Regions from separate parts of the Obesumbacterium proteus genome, predicted to be linked through region 1. Evidence: predicted binding sites of a transcription regulator. Region 1 holds the regulator's gene; the other holds the start of a gene.
What was found. Region 1 encodes ArgR, which controls arginine synthesis, uptake and breakdown. Its sites were predicted from a motif close to ANTGAATAAAAATACANT; they were not measured.

Region 1 (16,621 bases):
GACGTGAGCTGGAAGGAAGGTCAGGCGCTGCCGGAGGCGAAAGTTTCGCTTATTGGCAAAGGCGTTAAGGTGCAGCAGGCCGTTCAGGGGAATCAGCTACCTATTGCCTTTGACACGTTAAACCTGAACGCAGCGCTGAATCATGGTCGTGCTCAGCTTGATTGGCTGATACGAATTGCTGGCAATGGCCAGCTCGATGGAAACGTTCAGATTGCCGATCCTCAAGGACGCAGAAATCTGTCGGGTAACGTGAACATCAAGAGCATCTCGCTGGCGATGTTGAATCCTGCGCTGATGTCTGGAGAAAAAGCGCAGGGGATGTTGAATGCGGCGTTACGCTTAGGTGGTAACGCTCAGCAGCCGCAGATCTTCGGACGTATGGCGCTAGATAAAGTAGATATCGATGGGCAGTTTATGCCATTTGATATCACTGACGGCAATCTAGCGGTTAACTTTGCGGGGATGAGTTCGGCGCTGCAAGGGGTGATCAAAACCTCGCGTGGGCAACTTAATCTGACGGGTAATGCGGATTGGCGTGTGATTGATGCATGGCGAGCGCAGATTGCAGTGAAAGGAGATCGCGTTCGCGTAACTGTTCCGCCGATGGTGCGTTTGGATGTGTCACCGGATATTGTGTTTGAAGCGACGCCGAAGATGTTTGCTTTAAACGGCTCGGTGGGTATTCCTTGGGCGCGAATTACGGTGCAGGAACTGCCTGAAAGCGCGGTGTCGGTATCGTCGGATGAGGTGATGCTGAATAACCAGCGTCAGCCGATAACGCCTGCGTCGGCGTCGATTCCGATTAACAGTAATTTGAATATTCACATTGGCCCTAACGTTCGCTTGGATGCATTCGGTCTGAAAGCGAAATTGCAGGGCGATCTGAAGATGGTTCAAGACGAACATGGTCTTGGCTTAAATGGTCAGGTGAATATTCCTGAAGGTCGTTTTGCCGCGTATGGACAAGATTTGTTGATCCGCAAAGGTGAACTGATCTTCTCTGGGCCACCAGAGCAGCCATTGCTGAATATTGAGGCAATTCGTAACCCTGACGCCACGGAAGATGACGTAACTGCCGGGGTACGTGTAACAGGACTTGCTGATCAGCCGAAACTAGAAGTATTCTCAGATCCTGCCATGTCACAGCAGATGGCGCTGTCTTATTTGCTGCGTGGGCAAGGATTAGAAAGTTCGGGAACGGACAGTAATGCCATGACATCAATGCTGATCGGCATGGGTGTGGCGCAAAGTGGTAAGCTGGTGGGTAAAATCGGCGAAACCTTTGGCGTGAGTAATTTATCTCTGGACGCTCAGGGCGTTGGAGACAGCTCACAGGTTGTTGTGAGTGGTTATGTACTACCAGGATTACAGGTAAAATATGGTGTTGGGATATTTGATTCGTTGGCGACGCTAACGTTACGCTATCGCCTAATGCCAAAATTATATCTGGAAGCGGTGTCTGGACTCGATCAGGCACTCGATTTGCTCTATCAGTTTGAGTTTGAGTGATGCGAATTATTGTATATGGAAGTCTACGTCGTAAGCAGGGCAATAGTCATTGGATGACTAACGCCATGTTGCTGGGTGAATGTGAGCTTGAAGGGTACGAGATGTACGATCTCGGCCATTTCCCGGCAGTAGTTCCGGGCGAGGGAAAGGTGTTTTGCGAAGTCTATCGCATTAACTCTTCCATTTTAGCCGAGCTGGATGAGCTGAAGAGCAACAGCAAGGATTATCGTAGAGAGCTGATTCAAACGCCATTTGGCAGTGCGTGGATATATATCTATCTGTACTCGGTAGACAGTTTGCCACGTATCAAATGCGGCGACTGGTTGAAACGCGATCAGGAATGTGGCGAATAACACGCTGCTTATCTGACAGTAAAACATAAAAAAACACCGCCAATGGCGGTGTTTTTTTTCGTGCACGTGAAAACAATTATTTGTTTTTAGCGCGCTCGAAAGAGGCAACGATTTCAGCTTTAGCGGCTTCAGCGTTATCCCAACCTTCAACTTTAACCCACTTGCCTTTTTCCAGATCTTTGTAATGTTCAAAGAAGTGGGAGATTTGGGCGCGCAGCAGTTCAGGCAGATCGTTCACATCTTTGACGTGATCGTATTCTTTGGTCATTTTGCTGTGTGGAACAGCAACCAGTTTCGCATCTTCACCGGCTTCGTCAGTCATTTTCAGCACGCCAACTGGGCGGCAACGAATGACTGAACCTGGCTGCAGTGGGTACGGAGTTGGGACCAGAACGTCAACCGGATCACCGTCCAGAGACAGGGTGTGGTTGATGTAGCCGTAGTTGCATGGGTAGAACATTGCGGTAGACATGAAACGGTCTACGAACAGGCAGCCTGTTTCTTTGTCTACTTCATATTTGATTGGATCAGCGTTAGCTGGAATTTCGATAACTACGTAGATGTCTTCTGGCATATCTTTGCCAGCAGGGACGTTAATCAAGCTCATGTCGGTTTCCTTTAATCAAACCAGAAATGGAGTGACGGCTATTATAGCGGTCACTCCACAAATGAACAGTCTGCCCGACATCTTTCAAGCGTTCGGTTTGTCGCCTCACGCTTGAAATTTACCGGGAGGCAGGATTAGGCGTCTGGGAAATCGCTCATGAAGCGTTCAGCGTCTTCTACCATAGAACTGGTGCCAACGAAGAAAGGTGCTCGTTGATGCAGTTTTTCCGGTGCGATATCCAGAATACGACGGAAACCGTCGGTCGCTTTACCGCCCGCTTGCTCTGCTAAGAATGCCATAGGGTTACATTCATACAGCAAACGCAGCTTGCCAGATGGATGGCTTGCGGTGCTTGGGTAGATGTAGATACCACCCTTAAGCAGGTTACGATGGAAATCGGCAACCAAAGAACCAATATAGCGTGAGGTATAAGGGCGATGAGTCGCTTCGTCTTGCTCTTGGCAATACTTAATGTATTTCTTCACGCCGAGAGGGAATTTGATGTAGTTCCCTTCGTTGATGGAGTACATATTGCCTTTTTCAGGGAAACGCACGCGTTCATGTGACAGGCAGAATACGCCCAGCGATGGGTCATAGGTAAAGGCATGAACCCCGTTGCCAGTGGTGTATACCAGCATCGTTGAAGAGCCGTAAACCACATAACCAGCGGCAACCTGACAATTTCCCGGTTGCAGGAAATCTTCTTCGGTAACCGGCTGCCCAATTGGCGTAATGCGGCGATAGATAGAGAAAATCGTACCGACCGACACGTTAACGTCGATGTTGGAAGAACCGTCTAACGGATCCATTAAAACGACATATTTACCGTTGTTGGCGCGGTCGCCCTCAAAGATAACAATATCGTCTTCTTCTTCCGATGCGATACCCGCCACCTCTCCACGCGCTTTTAAGGCGGCTTTGAGTTTTTCATTGGCATAGAGATCCAGTTTCATCTGAACCTCACCCTGCACGTTTTCCGCACCACTTGCACCGAGAATATCCACTAAACCCGCTTTGTTTATATCGCGGTGGATAATTTTGGCACCCAGTTTAATTGCGGAGAGGAGAGCGGTTAGTTCGCCAGTAGCGTGTGGAAAATCTTGCTGCTTTTCGACGATAAACTCGCCTAAAGTTTTCATGACACATTCCCTGATTCTGCGAAGGAGTAGCGATTTATTTACAAACCGCCAACGTTTTCGCAGCTATTCTAGCCAATGTATAAAGTGATTCCTAGGTAATTCCATTTCGCCTAAGCCGTTCACAGCGTTAGAATGTGAACTGACTCGATGTAATCAACTGGAAACGATATGCGCATTCATATTCTTGGAATCTGCGGCACATTTATGGGCGGCCTTGCTTTGCTGGCTCGGACGTTAGGACATGAAGTGACGGGTTCTGATGCCAATGTTTATCCGCCGATGAGCACGCTGCTTGAAAAAGAAGGGATCACATTGATGGAAGGCTATGATCCTTCCCATTTGGATCCTGTACCTGATTTGGTGATCATTGGTAACGCAATGACGCGTGGTAACCCTTGCGTGGAAGTTATTCTGGAGCAAGGGATCCCATACGTTTCTGGTCCACAGTGGCTGCATGATGAAGTTCTGCGCCACCGTTGGGTTATTGCGGTTGCCGGTACTCACGGCAAAACGACAACGGCAGGGATGGTCACTTGGATCTTGGAAGAGTGCGGCTATGAGCCGGGCTTTGTGATTGGTGGCGTTCCTGGAAACTTTGACGTTTCCGCCCGTATGGGCAATAGCCCATTCTTTGTGATCGAAGCCGATGAGTACGACTGTGCCTTCTTTGATAAACGATCCAAGTTCGTGCACTACTGCCCGCGCACTTTGATCCTCAATAATCTTGAGTTTGATCATGCGGACATTTTCGACGATCTGAAAGCGATCCAGAAACAGTTCCATCATCTGGTGCGTTTGGTTCCGGGCAAAGGCCGAATTATTTTGCCGGGTAACGATGCCAATCTGAAACAGGTTATGGGGATGGGCTGCTGGAGCGAACAAGAACTGAGTGGCGAAGAGGGAACGTGGAACGCGCGTAAGCTCAATCCAGATGCCAGCCATTACGAGGTTCTACTGGATGGCGAAGTCGTGGGAGAGGTTAACTGGGGCTTAGTGGGTGAGCACAATATGCATAATGGTCTGATGGCGATTGCCGCTGCCCGTCATGTTGGCGTGTTGCCTGCCGATGCTTGCCGTGCCTTGGGTAGCTTTATCAACGCCCGCCGACGCTTAGAGCTTCGTGGCGAAGCCTTCGGCGTGAAGGTTTATGATGACTTTGCTCACCATCCGACGGCTATCTTGGCAACGCTGGCGGCTTTACGCAGTAAAGTTGGTGGAACCGCTCGCATTCTTGCTGTGTTAGAGCCGCGCTCTAATACCATGAAAATGGGCGTATCTAAGAATGACCTAGCCCCGGCGCTTGGCCGTGCGGATGAGGTGTTCTTATTCCAGCCACATCACATTCCGTGGCTGGTCACTGAAGTGGCAGAGGCCTGTGTTCAACCGGCTCACTGGAGCGCAGACGTTGATGTGCTGGTGGATATGATCGCTAAAACGGCTCAGCCGGGCGATTATATTTTGGTGATGAGCAATGGTGGCTTTGAAGGGATCCACAGCAAGCTGTTGAAAGCGCTTGAGCATAAGCAAGAGATTGCTGAGCAACAGTAAGTTGCCGCTCTAATGAATCAGCCGTGGCTTAGTCCACGGCTTTTTTATGCCTAACATTTTGATAAAAAAAAGCCTCCGCAAGCGGAGGCAATGGGGTTCGTCGGGTTAGACGATAGTGTTAGCTGGCTGAATCGGGTTAGACACAGGAAGCGCCAGCCTTATGATGAAACATCTTAGCAATTAGCGGTAAATCTCAGCGGTGGCGTGGTAGTTGCCATCCAAATGAGCTTCAACGATATGGAATGCGGTAGCGCCTTTGGCATCAGCTTTATCAGACAGCTGTGCTTTGATATCTGAAGGCGAACCATCAATACCACTGATGGTTATGGTGCCGATGGATTGCATAGAGGACGCCTGCTGTGCGCTGATGGACTGCGCAGCAAAAGCACCAAAAGAAACCATAGAGAGAAGACTTAAAGCAGCAACGGTAGTTTTGATTTTCATGATTATTTTCCTATTTTTCATTCTGCCGCAGTACTTCGATCTTAGATTCAATGACGATATTCTTTTGGTCACTGCGGTTTAACTTTAGCGATTCATTGACGGAGTTTGTGCTCCGTTAAGCAGGTGAATCCGTATTTTATTTGTAGATTTCAGCAGTTGCGTGGAAAGAGCCTTCATTACGGGCTTCTACGACGCGGTATGCTGTTGCGCCTTGTGCGTCGGCTTTAGCTGACAGTGCTGCTCTGATATCAGAAGGGGCTGCACTTACACCGCTTACGCTGATGGTGCCAACAGGCTGCATTTTTGATGCCTGTGCGTTATCAACTAATTGAGCAGCAAATGCGCCGAAAGAAAGAGATGAAAGAACGGCAAGAGTTGCAATAGTAGTTTTGATTTTCATGATGTATCCCTCAGATATTGTTTTATTTAGTTTTGAAGTGTGATTCAAATCACGAAAACAAGTGTACACCTAGTAACCTGAAAAATTAATAGCGAGCTAATGGTTTGTTAGGTTTATTTGTTTGATATTGCTTTGATGAATAGATCTAAATGGAATAAAAACAGTGCAAAAAACACACTTTCAAGACTAAAGTTTAATTAAATCAACAAAGTAACATCATGTTGCAAAATGTGCGGTCTGTAGCGTTTGTGACCGGTAGGAATATAGATATAGGGCTGATTGACCATTAATGCTATTTGAAGTAGCGAATCATGCTGTATGAGTTGTGTAATTAAGCGGAAAAGAGTACGGCAGGTTTAAGGGGGAGCAGGAAGAAAATCATAGGCCTGATAGATACCAGGCCTGAGAACAGGATTACAGCTCTTGATCAAATAGCGACAAAATAGCGTCGTGCAGCTGCTCAACGGAGAACCCTTTTGCAGGCGTGGTGAAAATTGTGTCATCACCTGCGATAGTTCCCAGAATCCCTTCTGACTTACCTAATGAGTCCAATAGGCGTGCAATTAATTGTGCAGCGCCCGGACTGGTATGGATCACCACAACGGATTCGTTGTAATCCACGTCGAGAACCAGATTCTTCAATGGGCTGCTCGTGGTAGGAACGCCAAGCTCTGCTGGCAGGCAGTATACCATCTCCATTTTGGCATTTCGTGTGCGGACGGCACCAAATTTGGTCAGCATACGAGATACTTTGGATTGGTTGATATTCTCAAAGCCTTCATCTTGCAGAGCCTGCACGATCTCACCCTGAGAACTGAATTTCTCTTCTTTGAGCAGCGCCTTGAATGCCTTGATCAAGTCTTCTTGCTTTGTTGGAGTTCGCATTCTTCACCGTAGGAATAGAAATAGAGAACATTATTATGCGTAATAATGAATTTTTATGCAATTTAAGTGCGGAAAACGTTAAGTCGGTCACGATAGAGTTCAAACCGGCAAGGGGATGATTTTACCACCTTGCCCATAAAATGAATATGTTGGCGGGAACTTTGGCTATGTCATCGGCATTCGTAAATGGATTGTTATTAAAATGATGTTGTTGTGATGTAAAAGAAGGGTGTAATGTAATGGCCGGGTAATGAGCTGTGATAAGTGCGCAACGAATTCCTACTCTGTGGCCCTATATCTTTCATGCATAAGCTATTTTTCATTATAAACCTTGCAGTAGGACATGGAATTAGTGCGTCATATCCCAATCTTTGTGTTAACAGATTGTTTTTTAAGACATGATGGACTAAGGTGCGCGGTAATGCATTCACGGCACTCTTAAATTAAAGATAAATCAAGGAGTATAGAATGAAAGTTGCAGTTCTCGGCGCAGCCGGCGGTATTGGTCAGGCTTTAGCCCTTCTTCTCAAAACTCAGCTTCCTTCAGGTTCAGAACTCTCCCTTTATGACATTGCGCCAGTCACCCCAGGTGTCGCCGTCGATCTCAGCCACATCCCTACAGCCGTTAAAATCAAAGGCTTCAGCGGTGAAGATGCTCGCCCAGCTTTGGAAGGCGCGGATATCGTACTGATTTCTGCTGGTGTTGCTCGTAAACCAGGCATGGATCGCTCCGACCTGTTTAATGTGAACGCCGGTATTGTACGTAATCTGATTGAGCAGGTTGCTAGCACGTGTCCTAAAGCTTGTGTAGGTATCATCACTAACCCTGTGAACACCACGGTCGCTATCGCAGCAGAAGTGCTGAAGAAAGCTGGCGTTTATAACAAAGATAAACTGTTCGGTATTTCTACGCTGGACGTTATCCGTTCAAATACTTTCGTTGGTGAACTGAAAGGTAAAAACCCAGCAGAAGTTGAAGTGCCTGTTATTGGTGGCCACTCTGGCGTGACTATTTTGCCTCTGTTGTCTCAGATCCCAGGTGTGAGCTTCACTGAGCAGGAAGTTGCCGATCTGACCAAACGTATTCAAAACGCGGGTACCGAGGTTGTTGAAGCTAAAGCCGGTGGCGGGTCAGCAACGCTGTCTATGGGTCAAGCTGCTGCACGTTTCGGTTTGTCTCTGGTTCGTGCTATGCAAGGCGAAAGCAACGTTGTGGAATGTGCTTACGTTGAAGGTGATGGCAAATATGCTCGCTTCTTCGCGCAGCCATTGCTGCTGGGTAAAGAAGGCATTGTTGAACGCAAATCTATTGGTACTTTAAGCGCCTTTGAACAAAAAGCGCTGGAAGGCATGTTAGATGTTCTGCATAAAGATATCGAACTGGGCGAAACCTTCGTTAACAAATAATTGTTGATGGAATACGGGTGGCTAACACACCCGTTTGCCTGTTCAATCTGAATTTAACCGCCGGCCTTTATTGCTGGCGGTTTTATTTTTTTTGGCTTGCGTTGGCGCATGAGTCGCTGTCTATCAATAAGTTGATGCGTACTGATATCAAAATAGCGACTTGGCCATATTTCAGAAGGGTGTATGCCTAGGGCGTGAGCAATAATTAATTCGCCTTTTGGCCAAGGGCGAGTCAAGGCGTTCGATAACGTTGTACTTGAGAGCCCTGAGGCTCTTGATAACCCACTGAGCGTAATATTTCTTTTATGCAATGCAGCAATAATATCTGCATGATGCCAATCTTCTAGGCATTGACTCTCTGCCATAATTCATTCCTTTGCAATGACACATAAACAGGGGGAGAGAAATAAGGTTTGCGTGTCTTGCTACTATCTAAAAACACTCTATAAATTTCAATTAATTTCCAATTATTTCAATAATAAGAAACTCGTTATGTTTATTCTATTTTTATGTTTAATAACGATTTTTCATAAAAAAAAAGAGCCTTTCGGCTCTTTCTCTGTTTCTAAAAATAGAAAATTAGAATTTTCTATCTACTGCCATATTAGCGAGTCCAATCAGTGCATCTTTGTGGCTTGATTCTGGCAATACTTGTAGCGCTAATATCGCTTTATCAGCTTCTTCTTCTGCTCGTTGGCGGGTGTACGTGAGTGAACCCACCTCATGCATTGTTTCCAGCACAGGCTCAAGCAAATGGCGTCCATTGCCTTCTTCGATGGCTTTACGAATCATCGCAGAACGCTCAGGTGAGCCATGCTTCATTGCATGTAGCAGAGGCAATGTTGGTTTACCTTCGTTTAGGTCATCACCAGTATTCTTACCCAGTGTTTTCCCGTCTGCATCGTAATCCAACAGATCGTCGATCAACTGGAATGCGGTGCCAAGATAGCGCCCATAGTCTTGCAAGGCGATTTCCTGTTCGTGCGTGGCTCCAGCAAGGATCGCCGAAGATTGCGCCGCTGCTTCAAATAAACGCGCCGTTTTGCTGTAGATAACGCGCATGTAGTTTTCTTCAGTAATGTTCGGATCGTTAACGTTCATCAACTGTAAAACTTCACCTTCAGCAATAACGTTAGTTGCTTCGGACATCAGCTCCAAAACGCGTAAAGACTGTAGGCTTGTCATCATCTGGAACGAGCGGGTATAGATAAAATCACCAACCAAAACACTGGCAGCATTGCCGAAAGCCGCATTTGCCGTAGCTTTGCCACGTCTCATGTCGGATTCATCGACCACGTCGTCGTGCAGCAGGGTCGCGGTATGAATAAATTCAATTAACGCCGCAACGGTGATGTGTTTATTCCCTTCGTAATTTAATGCTCTAGCCGACAATACGGCGATCATCGGGCGAATCCGTTTACCTCCACCGCTAATAATGTAGTAGCCTAACTGGTTGATTAGACTAACTTCAGAGTTTAGTTGCTGAAGAATTGTTGCGTTTACATCCGCCATGTCCTGCGCGGTTAACTCAGTAATTTGTTCTAGGTTCATTGTATTAATTCAACTGTGTTTCCATTTTCCGCCAGGCGAAAGCCCGCATGCAGGCTGTCACAAGCCACCAACTATAGTATGATTGTACTTGAAAAACGTATTAGATAAACGGCGCGAAGAGAACTGTGTTTTTTTTCTTCTTTTCTCCTGATTCTACCCTTGTCTTCTGAATGATTTTTGCGTAGAATTCGCGCCCTATTGTGAATATTTATAGCGCGTATTGGGCAACGAACCATGCGTGCGGAAATGCGGAGTTTATATGTACGCGGTTTTCCAAAGTGGTGGTAAACAACACCGAGTAAGCGAAGGTCAGACTATTCGCCTGGAAAAGCTGGACATCGCAACTGGTGAAACTGTTGAGTTTGACCAGATCCTGATGGTCGCCAATGGCGAAGACATCAAGATTGGCGTTCCATTTGTTTCTGGTGGCAAAGTTAAGGCTGAAATCGTTGCTCACGGTCGTGGCGAGAAAGTAACTATCGTTAAGTTCCGTCGTCGTAAGCATCATCGTAAGCAGCAGGGTCACCGTCAGTGGTTCACTGATGTTAAGATCACTGGTATCAGCGCTTAATTCTAGGAGAGCAGATTAATGGCACATAAAAAGGCTGGCGGCTCGACTCGTAACGGTCGCGATTCAGAAGCTAAACGTCTGGGCGTAAAACGCTTTGGCGGCGAAGCAGTATTGGCAGGTAGCATCATCGTTCGTCAACGTGGTACTAAATTCCACGCTGGCAACAACGTAGGTTGCGGCCGTGACCACACTCTGTTTGCTTTGGCTGACGGTAAAGTCAAGTTCGAAGTTAAAGGCCCGAAAAACCGTAAGTTCATCAGCATCGTTGCTGAATAAGTTTTTCGCGTCTAAATAGATGTAAGGCCCCGCAATAATCTTGCGGGGCTTTTTTACGTTTAGGGCCAAATCAGGCCAAGGATGCTGAGTATGGAAAGCAATCAGAACGTCAAAGTGGGCATATGTCTTGCTCTCACTACGGCGGTTTTCTGGGGCGCATTGCCAATCGCAATGAAGCAGGTTTTACAGGTGATGGAACCTTACACCATTGTCTGGTATCGCTTTTTAATCGCTTCAGTTGGATTGTTTTTCATTCTTTACTCACGTAAGCAACTGCCGCCGATGCGTGTTTTTAAGCATCGACGCTGGCTGGTTCTGCTCATTATTGCGACCTGCGGCTTACTGGGTAACTTCGTTCTGTTCAGCAGTTCGTTGCAGTATTTAAGTCCTACGGCATCACAGGTCATAGGCCAGCTATCTCCCGTTGGGATGATGTTTGCCAGTGTCCTGATTTTGAAAGAAAAGATGCGCATTACTCAGGTAATCGGCGCATGTGTGTTGATTAGCGGGCTGCTGTTATTTTTTAACGTCAGCCTGAAAGAAATCTTTACCCAACTCACGGCCTATACGCTGGGCGTTATTCTCGGCGTCGGCGCTGCGACCGTTTGGGTAAGCTATGGTGTCGCTCAGAAAGTGCTGTTACGGCGATTAGCTTCACAACAGATCCTTTGGCTGTTGTACACTTTATGTGCGATATGTTTATTTCCGTTGGCGAAGCCAGCGGTTATTTTTCAGCTGGATGGCTGGCAGTTAGCCTGCCTCATATTTTGTGGTGCCAACACGTTGATTGGTTATGGCGCGCTAGCAGAAGCTATGGCGCGCTGGCAGGCAGCTCAGGTCAGTGCGGTGGTGACGTTAACCCCGCTGTTTACCCTGATGTTCTCTGACTTGTTAGCTTTGGTATGGCCAGATATGTTCCTTCCTCCTTCGTTAAATGCGGTGGGGTACATCGGAGCACTTGTGGTGGTAGCCGGAGCAATGTTTTCCGCGGTGGGTCACCGTTGGTGGCCGCGTCGGGCCGAACAAAACTAGCTAACAGCTTACACAGCTAGGTTGCTCAGCTTAAGCAGCCCGGTAAATGATTTACGGAGACAGTAAATGAAATTTGTAGATGAAGCAGCGATTCACATCGAAGCCGGTGATGGCGGCAATGGCTGCGTCAGCTTCCGTCGTGAAAAATATATTCCGCGTGGCGGCCCAGACGGCGGCGATGGCGGTGACGGCGGCGATGTTTATCTGCTGGCCGATGAAAACCTGAATACCCTGATTGACTATCGTTTTGAAAAGTCTTTCCGTGCAGAACGTGGTCAGAACGGCCAAAGCCGTGACTGTACTGGTAAGCGTGGTAATGATATTACGGTCAAAGTTCCAGTCGGAACGCGCGTTGTCGATTTAGATACCGGTGAAGTCCTTGGCGATATGACTCGTCACGGTCAGAAGCTGATGGTCGGTAAAGGCGGTTGGCATGGACTGGGTAACACCCGTTTCAAATCATCCGTAAACCGTGCTCCACGTCAAAAGACGATGGGGACCAAAGGCGACAAGCGCGATCTGAAATTAGAACTGTTGTTGCTGGCCGATGTGGGCATGCTGGGCTTGCCGAATGCGGGTAAATCCACGTTCATTCGCGCCGTTTCTGCTGCAAAACCGAAAGTTGCTGACTATCCATTTACCACGCTGGTTCCAAGCCTTGGCGTTGTGCGTATGGACCACGAAAAAAGCTTTGTGGTTGCGGATATCCCTGGTCTGATTGAAGGTGCCTCTGAAGGCGCTGGTTTGGGGATCCGATTCCTCAAGCATTTGGAACGTTGCCGCGTGCTGTTGCACCTGATTGACTTAGCACCTATCGATGAAAGTGATCCTATCGAGAATGCGAAAGTGATCATCAACGAGCTGGGCCAATACAGCGAAAAACTGTCCCAAAAGCCACGCTGGTTAGTTTTCAACAAGATCGACATCCTTGATCCTGAAGAAGCCAAACAACGCGCACAGGCGATTGCAGACGCTCTGGGCTGGGAAGACAAGCACTATCTGATTTCTGCGGCTAACCGCGAAGGCGTTAACGCGCTGTGCTGGGATGTTATGCACTTCCTGGATACACAGCCACGTGACGCTGAAGTGGAAGAAGAGAAAGAAAAAGCCAAGAAAGCCGAGTTCATGTGGGATGACTATCATCGCGAACAGTTGGAACAGGCTGAAGCCGAAGCCGACGAAGACTGGGATGATGATTGGGATGAAGATGACGACGAAGGCGTCGAAATCATTTATCAGAAGTAATCCTGCTTAGTCTGCTTGTTAAGCAAAAGGCTGCCAATGGCAGCCTTTTTCATGCACGAAATCTAATACTAGCGAGCTAGAATGTCATGGGGTAACCAGCAGTTCGCGATGAGCCCTGTGCCGGTTTCAACGTTTTTGAGCGTCAGTTTTCCTTGATGCAACTGCATGATCCTAATCACGATGTTTAAGCCTAATCCACTGCCGCCGTAGCGTTGATCCATGCGACGAAATGCCTGTGTGAGTTCGCCAGCCTTAGATTCATCAATTCCACATCCCTGATCGATAACCTTAAGTTCAACGCCTTTTTCATTGCTGACCGTTTTGATTCGAATGGTCGAATGTTCAGGACTATAGCGATGGGCGTTCTCGACGAGATTACGTAGCATCAATCGTATCAGTACGGCATCACCAAGAACCTGTGCAGGCTCTGGCGTGTCGATCTCTAAGGTTTGATGCCTTAGTGCCAGCATTTCGGTAAGTTCGCTTTTGAGCGGCGGAATAACATCTTGCGTCAGATCGATGGTTTGATAATGACCGCTGGCAAAATTTTGCCCCGCGCGCGACAGCATCAGCAATTGCTCAACGGTATGCATGAGCTGGTCGATGCGAGTCACTAAAGCACGTGCTTCAGCCACACCGCCTTGCTCTAACAGCTCTAGGTGCAAACGAATACCGGCTAAAGGCGTGCGTAATTCATGCGCCGCGTCAGCGGTAAATAATCGCTCTTGCTGAATGGTGTGACTAAGACGGGCAAATAACTGATTCAACGTTCCGGTAACTGCCGCAATCTCCTGCATATTACTATCAATGATAATCGGTGTGAGATTGTCTGCGGAGCGTTTGTCGAGTCTCCGTTGCAGCTTATTGAGGGGGGCGAATTATCCAACTGATGGCAATGGCAGATAAAATTAACGTGAAAGACATCATGACCAGAGAAGGAACCAGCAGCGAAGCGATTGCTTCCCTGATTTCCTTTTCCACGTGTGCATCACGTGCTTTGGCACTGAGCGTTTCGTTGACGAGAAAACCGATTTGCTCGCGGCTTTCATGCCAAAGCCAGAGCGCGCTTGCGAGTTGAGTGACTAGCAGAATCAGCGCCAGCATGATTAATAGACTGCGCCGCATGCTGATCATAATTGGCTTTCCAACCGATAGCCCACGCTGCGCACTGTTTTAATGCGTTCTTTACCCAGTTTGCGACGAAGATTGTGAATATGGACTTCTAGCGTGTTAGAACTTAAATCGTCCTGCCAAGAATAAAGATCCTGCTGCAAGATCTCGCGATTGACCGTTTGGCCAGCGCGCATCATCAGGCGAGATAATAGGGCAAACTCTTTCGGTGTGAGCTCAATTTGCTGGCCTTCGAAAGTCACCTGCTGGGTTGAAAGGTTGAGAACAATGTTCTCAACCTGCAGCAGATTATCGCTATGGCCCTGAAAACGACGAATTAGTGCGCGAACACGGGCCTGAAGCTCAACCAGAGCGAAAGGTTTTACCAGATAGTCATCTGCGCCGGCGTCTAAACCACCAACGCGATCTTCAATTGCATCGCGTGCGGTGAGTATGAGAACCGGTATGTCAACGCCGCTGCGTCGCCATTGGCGGAGCAGCGATGCGCCGTCTTGATCGGGCAATCCAAGATCAAGAATGATTAAGCTATATTGCCCAACTTGCACCAAACTTTTAGCTTGCGCCGCCGTAGCGGCACAATCACAGGCGTAACTTTCGTTAGCGAGGGCTTTTGCAAGCCCCTGCTGGATGAGTTCATCATCTTCAACAATCAGTATTTTCATAGCACTTAGCTTCAAATAGCCTGTTATTTAGATATCACTAATTGTTTTGGTATATATCTCGATAAAGCCGACTTTCAAAGCGAACCAGCGGTGCACGGCGGATTTTTTGATCCTGTGGTGGAACAGCATAACCCGAAAGATATTGTACGAATGCCATTCGCTGACCGCTTGCCGTCGTAATAAAGCCAGCTAAATTATATACCCCTTGCAGAGAGCCGGTTTTCGCTGAGACTTTCCCATCGACCCCTGCCTCATGAAGACCGCCGCGGTACTGTAAGGTTCCGTCGTGACCTGCCAAAGGCAGCATTGAGATAATGTTCAGTTGCTGATCGTTTTGCGCAATGTATTGCAGAACTTGCATCATGGTGGCGGGTGAAATCAGATTGTGGCGAGACAAACCAGAGCCATCGACCAAAATCGTATTGCCCAAGTTGATCCCTGCTTTTTGGCGCAGGATCTGTCGCACAGAGTCAGCGCCTGCCCGCCATGTGCCCGGAACGCCTAAGCGTTCATGGCCGATAGTGCGGAAGACGGTATCGGCAATCATGTTGTCAGATTTTTTCAGCATCGTATGCAGCAAGCTGCTCAGCGGGGCTGATTGGGTCTGAGCCAAAATAGTCGCAGCGGTGTTAGGCGTTGTTTGGCGGCGCAGGTTGCCATCAATTTGAATTTCAGACTGACGAAGTTCATCTTTTACAATAGCACCGGCGTAGCTCGCGCCATCTTGGACGGCAAATGCCAGCGGTAGTGGCTCAGAACGCTGAGTCAGGCAGCCCGTAACGGTAAAGCGGTTTAGCTCTCCCGGAACAACGTCCAGCTCGCAGTATTGCGCGTCAGGCGAGCCTTTGGCCAAGGTGCGCACTTCGCTAAACATATGTACGGGATAATACGACGCGACGCGGATAAACGCGGTATCACCAGCTTTCGGCGCGCTATAAAGTGAAATCGAGAAACAGTTGCGATCGACAATCGCTGCCGCAGGCGGCGCACTAAAGCACTGGGTCATGTCATTCCATGGCCATCCGGGAGCTTTGTCATGGCTGGCAAACACGGAGGTATCGATCAAAATATCCCCCGTAATTTCATTGATGCCCTGTTTTTTCAGCGCCGTTACCATATTGCGGATATGCTGGCGCCGCAGCGTTGGGTCACCGCCAAAGCGAACGATTAAGTCGCCTTTCAGTTTTCCGTCGCTAATAGAACCACGGGTTTCCATGGTGGTTGAAAAACGATAGTCAGGCCCGAGCTGAAGCAGTGCCGCTAGTGCAGTGATGACTTTTTGCGTACTAGCAGGCAACGCCATTTGCTGCCCATGAAAATCAATGGCAGGGGTCGGTGAGCCTATTTTTTGAACCAAAAGGGCTAAGTTAGCGCCATCTGGCAAATATTGGGTGTAATCTTGGACGGGCGCAGCTTGAGTACTAAAAGCTAAGGCACAAGCCAATCCACTGATAATTCGTGAAAATTGCATAATCCCGGGATAACTACAGAGTAACGTGCCTGTCATACTACGGTGCATCTAGGGTTAAAGTAAACGATGATACTTGCTGAACTCTACGTTAAAATAGCCGTCAAAATGCAAAATCGATTTTAACTTGGGTTTTTTGGCCCCGAGTTAATATTTTTTTATTCAACGCCAAGGTCTGAGGGCGCATTTTCGAACCTTCAGCCGATCGCTTCCGGCCATCGAACGATGGCGTCAGGATGAGGGCGACTTAAGCAGAATAGATTTTAAGGTGACTAAATTATGAACCAGATTCCTATGACGTTGCGTGGCGCAGAAAAACTGCGTGAAGAGTTAGAGTATTTGAAAGGTACTCGTCGTCCGCAAATCATTGCCGACATCGCCGATGCGCGCGAG
Region 2 (16,621 bases), 800 kb from region 1:
AATGCCGGAAGTTTCTCGGCATGGCGCCAGCTTGCAATATCAACCGGCCTTCCCAAAGACCGAGCGGCATCAAGCGCAGCGTTTACTTTTACAATCATTCCATCGGTAATAATGCCTTGAACGATCAGTTGCTCTGCTTTGGCAGCCGTCATTTCTTCTATACGCTGCCCTTTGCCATCCAGAATACCGCTAACGTCTGACAGCAAAATCAAATCCGCGCCTAAGGTTGCCGCCAATGCGGTGGCAGCCTGATCGGCATTCACATTCATCAATTCGCCTTCCGCGGTGATCCCAACCGAGCTGATAATCGGCAGATAGCCTGTTGCCAACAGCGTCGTGACCAGCGCCGGTGAGCCCGCTTTCGCTTTGCCCACATGGCCGAGTTCTTCTGACAACTGGCTCACTTCAACCATATCGCCATCGCCCAATGACAAACCTACCGCTGCAATTTTGTGTTTCTTGGCACAGGCCAGCAGCGTTTTGTTTGCCGTACCGGCGAGCGCACCGGTAATAATGCCGATCTGATCGGCTGGCGTGACGCGCAGCCCGTTCTTCTTCACTACCGGTAAATTGAGCTGCTTCATCAGATCATCCACCAAACAGCCACCGCCATGAACAATCACCAGTGGTCGCTGATGGCTTTGGCGGTAAGCAACTAAAGCCTGAAACAAACGTTGCATCGCCTCTTCACTATCGAGCAGTACGCCACCTAACTTGATGATTAATGGATTATTCATAGCAGTCTCTTTTTAAAGTTAACGTTTGGTCGTTACAGCAATGATTGGGTTTCATTAAATCCAAAGCGAATATTCATGCATTGCACCGCTTGAGCCGCCGCGCCTTTCAGTAAGTTATCTTCGGCAGACACAATAATCAGGTGCTCACCCTGAAGTGCAAAACCGATATCGCAGAACGGCGTTCCCGCAACGTTTTTGATCGCCGGAACGCCTTTGTCATAGATGCGAACCAACGGTTTTCCGGCATAAGCCTGCTGATAAGCAGCATCGATCTGCTCAGCCTTTACACCCGCGGTTAATTTGCAGGTTATCGTGGCCAAAATTCCGCGAGGGAAATTGCCTAAGTGCGGGGTGAAAATCACCGGCGTTCCTAAATGGGTCGCTATTTCAGGCTGATGGCGATGAGTAAAAATGCCATAAGGCTGCAAACTGACTTCGCAAAAGCTGGTCGTCATACTGGCTTTACGCCCTGCACCACTCACACCGCTCACGGCGTTGATGACCGGCCACTGGTTTAAATCGAGCAGACCCGCATCAATCAGCGGCTTTAATGCCAGCTGTGACGCCGTGGGATAGCAGCCGGGAACGGCCACCAGTTGAGCCTGTTTAATATCTTCAGCACGCCACTCCGCCAATCCATAAACTGCTTTGTCGAGCCAGTCGGCATGCTGGTGAGTAAATCCATAATAATCTTGGTAAAAACTAGCTTGATTGACCCGATAAGCACCGGAAAGATCAAACACCACACAGCCCATCTGTAAAAACTGCGGGGCGAGGTCATGGCTAACTTCATGCGCCGTAGCAAGAAAAACCACATCAACATCTTTTGCCATTGCCGCCACATCGCTCATCGGCAACAACGGTAAATCAACAATGCCTTTCAGCTGAGGATGCAAATCAGAAAGCAACTTTCCTGCATCTGCACTTTGCGCTGAAACCGTTAAACCGGTTATGTTCATATGAGGATGGCGATGCAGATAAGCGGCGAGTTCCGCGCCGGTATAACCGCTGGCTCCTACAATTAACCCGTTTAACGTAGACATGTATCGATTCCACCTTCTTAGTTTTTATGAAAGATTGTTGATCGGAAAAATTACATTTGGCGCTGCTCATCATAACTTTTACGGTTTCATTCGGCGAGCGCTTATTGTATTTTTATTCATAAATAATGCATGAATATTGATACTATCCTAACGAAAGGCTGTCAACAGTGAATATGAAATTACCGCCATTTATTGAGCCGTACCGTGCCCTGATCGCCACTCCATCCATTAGTGCAACGGACAGCGCGCTCGATCAAAGCAATGAAACATTAATCAACTTACTCGCAGGCTGGTTTAGCGATCTTGGTTTTCGGGTTGAAGTGCAGTCCGTGCCACATACGCGTAACAAATTTAATCTCCTCGCCAGCTATGGTGAGGGAAGTGGCGGGCTGATGCTGGCGGGTCATACGGATACCGTGCCGTTTGATGATGGACGCTGGACGCGCGATCCCTTCACGCTTACCGAGCACGACAATAAGCTTTACGGACTCGGCACCGCAGACATGAAAGGCTTCTTCGCTTTTATTCTGGATGCGCTACGCGATGTGGATTTGAGCCAGCTCAGCAAGCCGCTTTATATTTTGGCTACCGCCGATGAAGAAACCACCATGGCTGGCGCACGTTATTTCGCCGCGACGACTCATCTGCGCCCCGACTGCGCCATCATCGGTGAGCCAACGTCACTCAAACCCGTGCGTGCACACAAAGGACACTTATCAGAAGCAATCCGCATCACGGGACAATCCGGCCACTCCAGCGATCCCTCTCGCGGCGTAAACGCGATCGAACTGATGCATGATTCCATCGGCCATCTGCTGACGCTGCGGAACACGCTAAAAGATCGCTTCCACCACGATGCTTTTACCATTCCATACCCAACCATGAACCTTGGGCATATTCACGGCGGCGACGCACCGAACCGAATCTGCGCCTGCTGCGAATTGCATATGGATATCCGTCCGTTACCGGGCATGACGCTTAACGATATCGACGAGTTACTCAATCAAGCTCTAGCACCGGTGAGTGAAAAATGGCCAGGCCGTTTAACCATTGAACACCTGCATGTGCCGATCCCAGGATATGAATGCCCGGTTCATGCCCCGCTGGTGCAGGTCATTGAGGGATTATTAGGCGAGCGTGCGGAAGTGGTGAACTATTGCACCGAAGCGCCATTTATTCAGGAAGTTTGTCCTACACTGGTCTTAGGGCCCGGCTCAATCGATCAGGCCCACCAGCCCGATGAGTACTTAGCAACGTCGTTCATCCAGCCTACGCGTGATTTGATCGGCCAAGTGGTTAGACATTTTTGTAGATAATCGATGAATTACCGATCCGCGCTTTAATGAATTATTCGCAGTGAAAACGGCGGTGATATCACCCTATCGCCGCCGTTTGCAACGTAACTGTTATTAGAAACGTTAATTCCCGTCACCGTGTAATTAAATTTCAGTTAAATCACCAAATTCATGTCGTTTAGCAATAAATTGTGACAATTGACGTAGACAATGGAACGTGGCTTTATAAAAGAGGCGGTCTACGCCTTTCGGGTGAAAGAAATTTACATATTGGAGGGGTCAGGGGTCTTATGAACGAACAATATTCGGCAATGCGAAGTAACGTCAGTATGCTAGGGAAGCTGCTCGGCGACACCATCAAAGAAGCGCTGGGCGAGAATATCCTAGACCGCGTCGAGACTATCCGTAAATTATCAAAATCCTCACGTGCGGGTAACGATGCAAGCCGTCAGGAACTGTTAACGACGCTACAGAACTTGTCGAATGATGAGCTATTGCCGGTTGCCCGTGCTTTTAGCCAATTCCTGAGTCTGACAAATACCGCCGAGCAATATCACAGCATTTCCCCTCATGGCGAAGCGGCAAGCAACCCTGAAGTGATGGCTCAACTTTTCACCCGTTTGAAAAACAACAATCTCAGCGATGAGCAGATCAAAAAAGCCGTAGACGATCTCTCCATTGAGCTAGTCCTCACCGCTCATCCTACTGAAATCACCCGTCGTACCCTGATTCATAAACTGGTTGAGGTTAACAACTGCCTTAGCCAGCTCGATCACAGCGATTTGGCCGACTACGAACGCAATCAAATCATGCGTCGCCTGCGCCAGCTGGTTGCTCAATCATGGCATACCGATGAAATTCGCAAGAACCGCCCATCCCCAATTGATGAAGCTAAATGGGGATATGCCGTAGTGGAAAATAGCCTGTGGGAAGGGGTTCCGGCATTCTTACGCGAGTTTAATGAACAGCTAGAAAACTCATTGGGTTACCAACTACCGGTTGAAGCTGTGCCCGTGCGTTTCACCGCATGGATGGGCGGCGACCGCGACGGCAACCCGAACGTGACGGCAGACATCACGCGCCACGCTTTACTGTTAAGCCGCTGGAAAGCTACCGACCTGTTCCTGCGTGATATCGCCGTGCTGGTTTCTGAACTGTCGATGACAGAATGCACGCCAGAACTGCGCGCTCTAGCCGGTGGTGACGACGTTCAAGAGCCCTACCGTGAGCTGATGAAAAAGCTGCGCACGCAGCTAACTGAAACTCAGGTTTATCTGGCAGCGAAAATCAAAGGCGAACGCGCGACGCGCCCAGACAATCTGCTGGTGAAAAACGAGCAGCTTTGGGAGCCGTTGTACGCCTGCTACCAATCGCTCAAAGCCTGCGGCATGAGCATTATCGCCAATGGCCAACTGCTGGACACGCTGCGCCGCGTTCACTGCTTCGGCGTACCGCTCGTACGCATGGATGTTCGTCAAGAAAGCACGCGTCACTCTGAAGCCTTAGCTGAGCTCACCCGTTATTTGGGCCTCGGCGATTATGAAAGCTGGTCAGAAGCTGACAAGCAGGCCTTCTTGGTGCGTGAACTCAACTCCAAACGCCCACTGGTTCCACGCCAATGGGAGCCAAGCGCTGAAACTAAAGAAGTCTTTGATACCTGCCGCGTGATCGCGGAGGCACCTCAGGGTTCTATCGCCGCCTATGTAATTTCGATGGCGCGCACTCCTTCCGACGTGCTCGCTGTTCATCTGCTATTGAAAGAAGCGGGTTGCCCTTACGCATTGCCTGTTGCTCCGCTGTTTGAAACCCTTGATGACTTGAACAATGCCGAAGATGTGATGACTCAGCTATTGAGCATCGATTGGTATCGCGGCTTTATTCAGGGCAAGCAGATGGTGATGATCGGCTACTCTGACTCAGCAAAAGATGCGGGCGTGATGGCCGCATCATGGGCGCAATATCGTGCTCAAGAAGCCTTGGTTAACGTGTGTGAAAAAGCGGGCGTGGCATTAACCCTGTTCCACGGACGCGGCGGTTCGATCGGTCGCGGTGGTGCACCGGCTCATGCGGCTCTGCTTTCACAACCGCCGGGCAGCTTGAAAGGCGGTCTGCGTGTCACCGAGCAAGGCGAGATGATCCGCTTCAAACTTGGTTTACCACAGGTCACTATCAGCAGTCTATCGCTGTACACCAACGCGATTTTGGAAGCTAACCTGCTACCACCACCGGCACCAAAGCAGGAATGGCGCGATTTGATGGATGAGTTGTCAGACGTTTCCTGCGATATGTATCGTGGCTATGTTCGGGAAAATAAGGACTTCGTGCCTTACTTCCGTTCTGCGACGCCTGAGCTTGAGCTTGGCAAACTGCCTTTGGGTTCTCGCCCTGCCAAACGTAAACCAAACGGCGGCGTAGAAAGTCTGCGCGCCATTCCATGGATCTTCGCTTGGACGCAAAACCGCTTAATGCTGCCAGCGTGGTTGGGCGCAGGTGCTGCGCTACAGGCCGCCGTTGATGAAGGAAAACAGTCAACGCTGGAAACCATGTGTCGCGACTGGCCTTTCTTCTCAACCCGCATTGGGATGCTAGAAATGGTGTTTGCGAAGTCAGATTTATGGCTGGCTGAATACTACGATCAGCGCTTGGTTGACGAAAAACTGTGGCCGCTAGGCAAACAGCTACGCGATCAGCTATCGAAAGATATCAAAGTGGTGCTCACCATCGCCAATGACGATCACCTGATGGAAGATCTGCCGTGGATCGCCGAGTCTATCGCGCTACGCAACGTGTATACCGATCCATTAAACGTACTGCAGGCTGAATTGTTGCACCGTTCACGCTCGCTACCGGAGCCGGATGCCAACGTTGAACAAGCGCTGATGGTCACCATCGCAGGCGTTGCAGCCGGTATGCGCAATACAGGCTAATACTTTCCTTACAACAAACGCGCTATCTCTTTAGGTAGCGCGTTTTTCGTTTAGTCAATCACCTCGACGCTTTCATGCCCTCGCCATACCACTGTACGTAATACTTTCCTTCAATGAAAAACCACAATGCATCACGAACTCTTATTAAAAATTAGCATCTATTGTTACGAAAAAATAATATTGCTAGTATCGTCCGGCTTTATTGCAGCGCTTACTCGCTGTTCATTAATCCCGAGACACATGTTTATTGCGGTTTACTTAATCCGTTAATAAAAACTAAGGTTCCTTTAAGGTTAGATGACTAACATCCCCGCGGTGATATTCTCTGATAGGCTGAAATAATATGATTTCATCTCCAAACGCAGATAAGGCATTCAGCTGGAAAGCGTTATTCTGGCTTCTCCTGTTCTTTTGGTTTTTCTCTACAGTTCTTCAGGCTGTTATCCTCGTAACGGGATACAGCGGCTCCAACGGCATTCGTGATTCATTGCTATACAGTTCTCTTTGGCTAATTCCCGTATTTTTATTCCCAAATAAAACCCGCATTATTGCTGCGGTTATTGGCATTATTTTATGGGCCGCATCGCTGTGCTCTTTGGGTTATTACATCATCTACGGACAAGAGTTCTCCCAAAGCGTCCTGTTTGTGATGTTTGAATCGAATACCAGCGAAGCCGGAGAGTACTTCAGTCAATATTTCAGCCTTCACCTCGCTCTTCTATTGCTGGCTTATACCGTTGTCTGCGCGTTCCTTTGGACTCGCGTACGCCCAGTGTATATTCCATCATTCTGGCGTTATGTTATTCCAGCCGCGATCTTCTATGGTCTGATCGTTAATCCGCTGGCCTATAACATGGTGATACAGAAGCGTTCATTTGAAGATTCTCTACCGCGTTTAACTTCGCGTATGGAACCTGCGGCTCCATGGCAAATGATCACCGGCTATTTTGAATATCGCAGCCAGCTTGCAAGCCTGCAGGCGCTGATGAAAGAAAACAGCGCGTTGCCTCCGCTTGCAAATCTCACCGATACCAGCGGTAACGCACCGCGTACTCTGGTTCTGGTAATTGGCGAATCAACTCAGCGCGGCCACATGAGCCTGTACGGCTATCCGCGTGAGACCACGCCGCAGTTGGATGAAATTCATAAAACTGACAAGAACCTGACCGTGTTCAACGACGTGGTAACTTCCCGTCCTTACACCATCGAGATCTTGCAGCAGGCTCTGACGTTCGCTAACGAAAAGAATCCAGACCTGTATCTCACCCAGCCTTCATTGATGAATATGATGAAGCAGGCGGGTTACAAAACCTTCTGGATCACTAACCAGCAAACCATGACCAAGCGTAATACTATGCTGACCCTGTTCTCCCAGCAGACAGATAAGCAGTATTACCTGAACCAACAGCGTACACAGAGCGCTCGTCAGTATGATGAAGGTGTTCTGAAACCGTTTAAAGAAGTGATGGCCGATCCTGCACCGAAGAAATTTATCGTGGTACATCTGTTAGGTACGCACATTAACTACAAATTCCGCTACCCAGAAGGATTTGATAAGTTCAAAGGAACGGAAGGCACGCCTCCAGGTTTAAGCCAAGATCAGATTGACTCTTATAACGAGTATGACAACGCTAACCTGTACAACGATTTCGTGGTTTCTAGCCTGATCAAAGATTACTCGGCAACGAATCCGAACGGTTTCCTGCTGTATTTCTCTGACCACGGTGAAGAAGTGTATGACACGCCTCCGCACAATATTCAGGGACGTAACGAAGCGGCACCAACGCGCCACATGTACAGCATCCCGTTCATTCTGTGGACATCACCAAGCTGGCAGCAAGCGCACCCGCGTGACTTTACTTCCATGACCAATCGTAAATACAGCAGCTCTGAGCTGATTCATACGTGGTCTGACATGGCTGGTTTGAAATACGACCTGTTTAATCCAGAGAGAAGTTTGGTGAGTCCAAACTTTGTGGAAACAACACGTTGGATCGGCAACCCGTATGCGAAGAAAGGTCTGCACGATTACGACAAATTGCCGTATGGCGATCAGGTAGGTAATCAGTAGTAGGTCATCAGTAAACGTAAAAAGCCTCTTCTCGAAGAGGCTTTTTTATTTGTACGCCTATTTCACTGAATTTTAGGCAACAAAAAAGGTACCCTTAGGTGCCTTCTTCTTGAGCAAAAAGAATTACTTCTTAGTGCCTGGTACGCTGAAACGCTTGTTGAAGCGGTCAACACGACCACCGGTAGCAACATCACGCTGCTTGCCAGTATAGAACGGGTGGCAGTTACCACATACGTCCAGGTTCAGGTCGTGACCTGCGGTAGAATGAGTTTTAATCACGTTGCCGCAAGAGCAAGTTGCAGTGATTGCAACGTAGTTCGGGTGGATACCTTGTTTCATGGGATAACCTCAGTTAAGGCCGCGTCGCTATCCAGCCCTATTCCGCCAGACACCACGCGTGGTTGATAAATTTGGTTTGATAAAAAAGACTATCAAAGGCGGCGAATTATACAGAGATAAAACATCCACCGCAATCGAATTGCAAGTAGCTTTATTCATCTTCTATTACGACACGTAAAAGCAGCGATATCAATTAAACTGATTCACTCCCCCCGCGCTGCATGTAAACTACGCATACATTTAGAAGCAGGATAAAACATGTCGGTCGCTCACGTAGCCTTACCCGTTCCATTGCCACGCACCTTTGATTACCTTCTGCCCGCAGGTGTGAAACCTGCCGTGGGTGTACGGGTCAGTGTGCCTTTTGGACAGCGTAAAATGATCGGCATTATCACCGGGGTCAGCGAGCACAGCGAACTACCGCTCGAAAATTTGAAGTCGATTCACCATCTCATTGACGATGAATCGCTATTTTCCTCGCGGATGTGGCACATGCTGCGCTGGGCAGCAGACTATTATCACTACCCGATTGGCGAGGTTTTATTTCATGCGCTGCCGGTGATGCTACGTCAGGGAAAACCCGCCCAGCACGGACAACTTTGGCAGTGGGTGATCACGGAACAGGGTAAAGCGACCCTGCCTGAAACGCTCAAACGTGCACCTAAACAGCAACAGGCGCTCGCCATGTTGTTGCAGCGGCCTCTGTATCGCCATCAGGTCGTTGAATGCGATCTCACCGACGCCGCACTGCAAAGCATCAAGGCAAAAAAGCTGGCCGAGTTACGCGCAGAGTCGCCAGAGCTTCAAGACTGGCGCAAAAGCTATGCGGTAAACGGTGAGCGTTTAAAACTCAACACCGAACAAGCCACCGCCGTGGGCGCGATTCGTAGCGAAGACAACCAGTTCAGCGCATGGCTGCTAGCAGGCGTCACCGGCTCCGGTAAAACCGAGGTCTATTTAAGCGTCATCGAAAATATTCTGGCACAGGGTCGCCAAGCGCTGGTTTTAGTGCCTGAGATAGGGCTCACCCCGCAAACCATAGCCCGCTTCAGAGAGCGTTTCAACGCACCGGTAGATGTGCTTCATTCTGGTTTAAACGACAGCGAACGCCTCGCCGCTTGGCTGCGTGCGCGCAACGGTGAAAGCGCCATCGTAATCGGAACACGCTCAGCGCTGTTTACGCCCTTTGCTCGCTTAGGCGTTATCATCATTGATGAAGAACACGATGGTTCTTATAAGCAGCAGGAAGGCTGGCGCTACCACGCGCGTGATTTAGCCGTATTCCGCGCACATCAGGAAGATATTCCTATCGTGCTTGGCTCGGCTACCCCCGCATTAGAGACATTGCATAACGTTGAGTTAGGCAAATACCGTCGTTTGCGGCTCACGCAGCGAGCGGGAAACGCAAAACCAGCCACCCAACACTTGCTCGATTTAAAAGGTCTGCCGCTAAAAGCGGGTCTTGCACAGCCGTTGCTGCAACGCATGAAACAGCACGTTGATGCAGGCAATCAGGTGATTTTATTTTTAAACCGCCGAGGCTTTGCTCCAGCGCTACTGTGCCATGAATGTGGCTGGATTGCGGAATGCCAGCGGTGCGATCATTACTACACGCTGCATCAGCAGCAACATCATTTACGCTGCCATCATTGCGACAGCCAAAAGCCAATCCCACGCCAGTGCCCACAGTGTGGCACCACCAATTTAGTGCCTGTTGGGTTGGGAACGGAACAATTAGAAACCGAGCTCGCAGCGCTTTTCCCTGATACGCCGATCACCCGCATCGACCGCGATACCACCAGCCGCAAGGGCGCGTTAGAACAACAATTGGCTGAAGTACACCGCGGCGGCGCTCGTATCTTGATCGGCACCCAAATGCTGGCGAAAGGTCATCACTTTCCTAACGTCACGCTGGTTGCCTTGCTTGACGTAGACGGCGCGCTGTTTTCCGCTGATTTTCACTCCGCAGAACGCTTTGCTCAGCTCTATACGCAGGTATCAGGGCGCGCAGGCCGTGCGGGGAAACAGGGCGAAGTCATATTACAGACCCATCACCCAGAACATCCTTTACTGCTGACGCTGCTGAATCAAGGTTATGACGCGTTTGCCGAACAGACCTTAAAAGAGCGCAAAAGCGTATTTCTTCCCCCGTATACCAGCCACATCATGGTACGCGCCGACGATCACGATAACCAAAATGCACCTCAGTTTTTGCAGCAATTAAGAAATCTATTAGAAGCCAGCCCGCTGCGTGATGAGTCATTCTGGATTCTAGGGCCGGTGCCCGCACTGCAACCCAAACGCGGAGGGCGATTCCGCTGGCAGTTGCTGCTTCAACATCCGTCTCGTGCTCGTTTACAGAAAATTGTTAAAGGCACACTGCCACTGATTGGCACGTTGCCAACGGTGAAAAAAGTAAAATGGACAGTGGACGTTGACCCTACCGATAACTGATCTGCCTTGATGAGAAAGACCATCAGACAGAGAGATAAAAATGATGATTTGCGATCCCGATCTAAAAAATCTATCTAGGTCACATTTCTCATGCAAATTAGGTAACAACAGCAGGGTGCATTCTGTTTAAAATGTGATCCATATGGTAATTCATGAACTGGTATGAGCATTCCAAACAATAAATTTGGGATGACGCAAGGAAGCTGGTTTTCATTCAGTAAAACAGGACGAGCAACACTCGCCGCGTCGGCGTTTCGCCAGACGCAAGGAGAACAGCGTTGGAAGAGAAGCAAAGCATGTCTGCTGCCACCATGAAAGATGTGGCTGAACACGCCGGTGTCTCAACGGCCACCGTTTCACGAGCATTGATGAACCCCGAGAAAGTCTCTGCATCTACCCGCCAAAAAGTTGAACAGGCCGTATTAGCCGTTGGTTATTCTCCGCATGCGCTGGCCCGCAGCTCCAAGCGAAATGAATCGCGCACGATCCTGGTGATTGTGCCTGATATCTGCGATCCCTTTTTTGCCGAAGTGATCCAAGGTATAGAACGCACCGCCGCTGAACATGGGTATTTAGTTTTGCTAGGCGACTGTGCTCAGCAACAGCAGCAAGAAAAAACCTTCGTTAACCTTATTATCACTAAACAAATCGATGGCATGTTGCTGCTCGGCTCGAACGTTCCTTTTGATGCTAGCAAAGAAGAACAGAAAAATTTGCCACCGATGGTGATGGCCAACGAGTTCGCTCCCGAACTTGAACTTCCAACTGTCCATATCGACAACCTCACCGCCGCGTTTGAGGCCGTGCTCTATCTGCATGAGCTTGGTCATCATCGTATTGCCTGTATTGCTGGCCCAGAAAGTATGCCTCTGAGTAAATATCGCCTACGTGGCTATATTCAGGCGTTGCGCCGCTGCGGTATCGCTGAAGAGAAAAGTTTTGTTGAGCGCGGCGACTTTACCTATGAGGCTGGCGCTCAGGCTATGTATGCTCTTATGTCGCTGCCACAGCCACCAACGGCGATTTTCTGCCATAGTGATGTGATGGCGATTGGCGCGCTTTCTCAAGCCAAACGTATGGGATTACGCGTACCCGATGACGTTTCTCTGGTCGGTTTTGACGATATCAAGCAGGCGCAGTACTGCGATCCTCCGCTGACAACCGTTTCTCAACCGCGCTATGAAATTGGTCGCGAAGCGATGTTATTGTTGTTAGAGCAGCTACATAGCCACTCTGTGGTGAGCGGATCCAGACTGTTAGACAGCGAATTTATCGTCAGAGGAAGTACATCTGCGCCGAAACGCTAGTTAAATTGGGATGAGTTCAGTAACATGGCGCTCTTAATTCAAAATCACGATGTAGCGAAAAGACAGTGGCACAAAGAGACTATGTGAGCCGGGGCCGCTCATCAGGAGCGAAGCGCAAAACCAATACCCGGAAAAAGAAAAAATCATCTCCGGGTATATCTAAAACCATGGTGGTTGTCGCCTTGGGGGTTTTAGTGACTTTCGCTGCCGGCCTTTATTTCCTGACTCACCATAAGCCAGACAGTGATGAACTGTTACCGACGCAAGCAAAACATGCGGGTAATGGTCTTCCTCCAAAACCGGAAGAGCGCTGGCGTTACATCAAAGAACTTGAGAATCGTCAGGTTGGCGTTGCTACGCCTACAGATCCCACCAGTAACGCGGCCACTGCACCTACGCAGCAGCCACAGCTGACCGCAGAACAGCGCCAGCTTCTCGACCAAATGCAGTCTGATATGCGTCAGCAGCCAACTCAGCTGTCTGAAGTGCCGTATAACGATCAAACGCAGATTGCACGTCGTGCGCCGCAAAATAGCCGGATGCCGGATCAAACCTATACCCAGCAACAGCCGGTCACTAATTCGCAGCCACGCAATCCGTTCTCTCAGCAAAATACGGCGCCTGCTCAGCCTCGCCAAACTACCACTGAACCGGCACGTCCTGCGCGCACAGCACCGCCAGTGCAAGCGACTCAGCCACCGGTTCAGCAGCCGCATAAAGAAAAACCAGCGCCGGTAACGAGCGTGGCGGAACAGCCAGCACCAGCAAAAGAAGCCAAAACAGAAAAAGCGCTAGAGAAAGAAAGCACGCAAAAATGGATGGTGCAATGTGGTTCATTCCGTAGCACCGATCAGGCTGAATCAGTCAGAGCTCAGCTTGCCTTTGGCGGCGTTGAAAGCCGTATTACCGCTGGCGGTGGCTGGAATCGCGTTCTGTTAGGCCCATACACCAGCCGCGCTTCAGCAGACAAAATGCTGCAACGATTGAAGGGTGATGGAATGTCTGGCTGTATTGCCCTCTCCGTCGGGGGTTGAAAAGCAAAATATCCCCCCCATCTATCTGACAATGCCCCCACACAAAAGTGTGGGGTTCTTATTTCGTCAGCTACGGGGGTCTGCTCGTGACAACAATAGTAAGCGTACGCCGCAACGGTAAAGTGGTGATCGGTGGTGATGGTCAGGCGACCATGGGCAATACCGTGATGAAAGGTAATGTTCGTAAAGTGCGTCGTCTCTATAACGACCGCGTTATTGCCGGATTTGCTGGCGGCACCGCAGATGCCTTCACCCTGTTCGAACTCTTTGAACGTAAACTGGAACTGCATCAGGGACATTTGGTTAAAGCCGCCGTTGAGCTTGCCAAAGACTGGCGCACCGACCGCATGCTGCGCAAGCTTGAAGCGCTGCTGGCCGTCGCGGATGAAAACGCCTCCCTCATCATCACCGGTAACGGTGACGTTATTCAGCCTGAAAATGATTTAATCGCGATAGGTTCCGGCGGCCCGTATGCTCAGGCAGCCTCTCGCGCATTGCTAGAAAACACAGAACTGAGTGCCCGCGAAATCGTTGATAAAGCGCTGGGTATAGCTGGTGATATCTGCATCTACACCAATCAGTTCCACACCATTGAAGAATTAGACTCCAAAGCGTAAGGACTCCAAACATGTCTGAGATGACCCCACGCGAAATTGTCAGCGAACTCGACAGCTACATCATTGGCCAACACTCAGCAAAACGCGCCGTGGCAATTGCTCTGCGTAACCGCTGGCGTCGTATGCAGCTTAACGATGAGCTGCGTCATGAAGTGACACCAAAAAATATTCTGATGATTGGTCCAACCGGCGTCGGTAAAACCGAAATCGCCCGTCGTCTGGCTAAATTAGCCAACGCGCCGTTCATCAAGGTTGAAGCCACCAAGTTCACCGAAGTGGGCTATGTGGGCAAAGAAGTTGACTCTATCATCCGTGATTTGACTGACTCTGCCATGAAAATGGTACGCATGCAGTCCATTGAAAAGAATCGCTATCGCGCCGAAGAAATGGCCGAAGAGCGCATTCTGGACGTCTTGATCCCACCAGCAAAAAATAACTGGGGTCAGGCAGAGCAAAGCGCCGAGCCATCCGCTGCGCGCCAGAGCTTCCGCAAGAAACTGCGTGAAGGTCAGCTCGATGATAAAGAAATCGAATTAGAATTAGCCGCTTCACCGGTTGGCGTTGAAATCATGGCACCTCCTGGCATGGAAGAAATGACCAACCAGCTGCAGTCCATGTTCCAAAATCTGGGCGGACAAAAGCAGAAAGCGCGCAAAATCAAAATCAAAGAAACGTTCAAGCTACTGATTGAAGAAGAAGCCGCAAAACTGGTTAATCCAGAAGAGCTGAAAGAGCAGGCGATTCACGCCGTTGAGCAAAACGGTATCGTATTTATCGATGAAATCGACAAAATCTGTAAGCGCGGTGAATCCTCAGGCCCAGACGTTTCCCGTGAAGGCGTTCAGCGTGACCTGTTGCCTCTGATCGAAGGCTGCACCGTTTCCACCAAGCATGGCATGGTGAAAACCGATCACATTCTGTTTATTGCTTCTGGCGCATTCCAGGTATCCAGCCCATCGGATCTGATCCCAGAACTTCAGGGCCGTCTGCCAATTCGCGTTGAGCTACAGGCGCTGACGACAGAAGACTTTGAACGCATCCTGACCGAACCAAGTGCGTCCCTGACAGAACAGTATCAGGCGTTAATGGCCACCGAAGGCCTGACCATTAACTTTACCGCTGACGGCGTGCGTCATATTGCGGAAGCGGCATGGCGAGTTAACGAAAGCGCAGAAAATATCGGTGCGCGTCGCTTACATACCATTCTGGAACGTCTGGTCGAAGAAATTTCCTTCGAAGCCAGCGACATGAGTGGCCAAACAGTGACGATTGATGCGGAATATGTGCGTAATCATCTTGATGAGCTCGTTGCAGATGAAGATCTGAGCCGGTTTATCCTATAATTCGTTTTAAGAACCGTCCCTATCGGTTGTCGTAAAAGGGAGGCTTTGGCCTCCCTTTTTTACGTCTATACCCTAAACTATTGGCGTTGCACGCCGCGGCTAACACCGAGGTAGCATCACGTATAACGGGTATACAATATCCAATTGATAAAATATGGTAGATTACCGACCTTAACTGGAACCCTCACCCGAATATTTCACGATGGGATCCCCTGAGCGACTGAAGCGAATAATGAGTTCATCAACAACAATTAGCAGGCCACGCGCCTGGTTGGAAAGTTTGCGCCTGCGTACCTTGCCGCTGGCTTTGGCATCTATTGTCACCGGCTCCGCCATTGCAGCTTGGCAACATACCTTTAAGGTTGAAATTGCCCTGCTTGCACTGCTGACGGCGGCGATGCTGCAAATCCTCTCCAACCTCGCCAACGACTATGGCGATGCCGTGAAAGGCAGCGATACCGAAGAGCGCATTGGGCCACTACGTGGTATGCAAAAAGGCGTGATCACCCAAGCGCAGATGAAGCGAGCGCTCGGCATTACCGTGGTGATCACCATTTTGTCCGGCATTGCACTCATTGCCGTCGCCTGCCAGAAGCCACAAGATATCATCGGGTTTTTGGTTTTAGGTTTGATGGCCATCGTCGCCGCTATTACCTACACCGTAGGCACTCGTCCTTATGGCTATATGGGCTTGGGCGATATTTCTGTGTTGGTGTTCTTTGGCTGGCTCAGCGTAGCCGGTACGTATTATCTACAAGCGGGGACTTTTGACAGCGTCGTCATGCTGCCAGCCACGGCCTGTGGTTTCTTAGCCACGGCAGTTTTGAATATCAATAACCTGCGCGATATCGAAAACGATGCCGTGAATGGCAAAAACACGCTGGCAGTACGTCTCGGCCCCATCAAAGCACGCGTTTATCACGTCGTTTTACTGATTGGCGCCGTAGTGTGCTTAGCACTGTTCGCCTTGGTGAATCTCAAGAGCGCGTTTGGCTGGCTGTTTGTTCTCGCTATCCCCATGCTGTACAAGCACGGCCGCTACGTTTTCACCCACCGCACGCCAGAAGCTATGCGACCGATGCTAGAAAACATGGTGAAAAGTGCCTTACTAGCCAACGTCTTATTCGCCATTGGCACCGTACTCAGCTAATTCCCTTCTTTTCGCTGGCGCGCAAAACGTGCGCCAGCGCCGCGTTTAGTCATATTTAACAATTGGTGCTTTTGCAAACAACATGAATAAGGGGATATACTAGACCTCCCTGCGGCAAACAGACGTTAATCCTATGAAATACGATACTTCCGAACTATGCGACATTTATCATGAAGATGTGAATGTAGTAGAACCGTTGTTCTCCAACTTTGGTGGGCGTACTTCGTTTGGCGGGCAGATCACTACGGTGAAATGCTTTGAGGATAACGGCCTGCTCTATGAATTGCTGGAAGAAAACGGACGT

Region 2: a site for ArgR is predicted at 1,884-1,901, ahead of argC (N-acetyl-gamma-glutamyl-phosphate reductase). Genes of this name have one in related genera too.

What each region holds. Positions count from the first base shown of each region.
Region 1 is NZ_CP014608.1:4,892,374-4,908,994, reverse strand. It holds gene tamB (autotransporter assembly complex protein TamB) at 1-1,509, shown strand, start outside; gene DSM2777_RS22985 (gamma-glutamylcyclotransferase family protein) at 1,509-1,862, shown strand; gene ppa (inorganic diphosphatase) at 1,939-2,469, opposite strand; gene fbp (class 1 fructose-bisphosphatase) at 2,604-3,608, opposite strand; gene mpl (UDP-N-acetylmuramate:L-alanyl-gamma-D-glutamyl-meso-diaminopimelate ligase) at 3,777-5,156, shown strand; gene yhcN (peroxide/acid stress response protein YhcN) at 5,337-5,600, opposite strand; gene yhcN (peroxide/acid stress response protein YhcN) at 5,737-6,000, opposite strand; gene argR (transcriptional regulator ArgR) at 6,415-6,885, opposite strand; gene mdh (malate dehydrogenase) at 7,354-8,292, shown strand; gene DSM2777_RS22945 (helix-turn-helix domain-containing protein) at 8,346-8,657, opposite strand; gene ispB (octaprenyl diphosphate synthase) at 8,872-9,843, opposite strand; gene rplU (50S ribosomal protein L21) at 10,103-10,414, shown strand; gene rpmA (50S ribosomal protein L27) at 10,433-10,690, shown strand; gene DSM2777_RS22925 (DMT family transporter) at 10,781-11,722, shown strand; gene cgtA (Obg family GTPase CgtA) at 11,789-12,967, shown strand; partial or broken gene pmrB (two-component system sensor histidine kinase PmrB) at 13,036-14,101, opposite strand; gene pmrA (two-component system response regulator PmrA) at 14,098-14,760, opposite strand; gene dacB (serine-type D-Ala-D-Ala carboxypeptidase) at 14,798-16,231, opposite strand; gene greA (transcription elongation factor GreA) at 16,508-16,621, shown strand, end outside.
Region 2 is NZ_CP014608.1:680,861-697,481, reverse strand. It holds gene argB (acetylglutamate kinase) at 1-737, opposite strand, end outside; gene argC (N-acetyl-gamma-glutamyl-phosphate reductase) at 770-1,780, opposite strand; gene argE (acetylornithine deacetylase) at 1,948-3,096, shown strand; gene ppc (phosphoenolpyruvate carboxylase) at 3,366-6,002, shown strand; gene DSM2777_RS03410 (phosphoethanolamine transferase CptA) at 6,346-8,073, shown strand; gene rpmE (50S ribosomal protein L31) at 8,197-8,412, opposite strand; gene priA (primosomal protein N') at 8,671-10,866, shown strand; gene cytR (DNA-binding transcriptional regulator CytR) at 11,163-12,173, shown strand; gene ftsN (cell division protein FtsN) at 12,239-13,207, shown strand; gene hslV (ATP-dependent protease subunit HslV) at 13,294-13,824, shown strand; gene hslU (HslU--HslV peptidase ATPase subunit) at 13,836-15,167, shown strand; gene DSM2777_RS03375 (1,4-dihydroxy-2-naphthoate polyprenyltransferase) at 15,400-16,317, shown strand; partial or broken gene rraA (ribonuclease E activity regulator RraA) at 16,451-16,621, shown strand, end outside.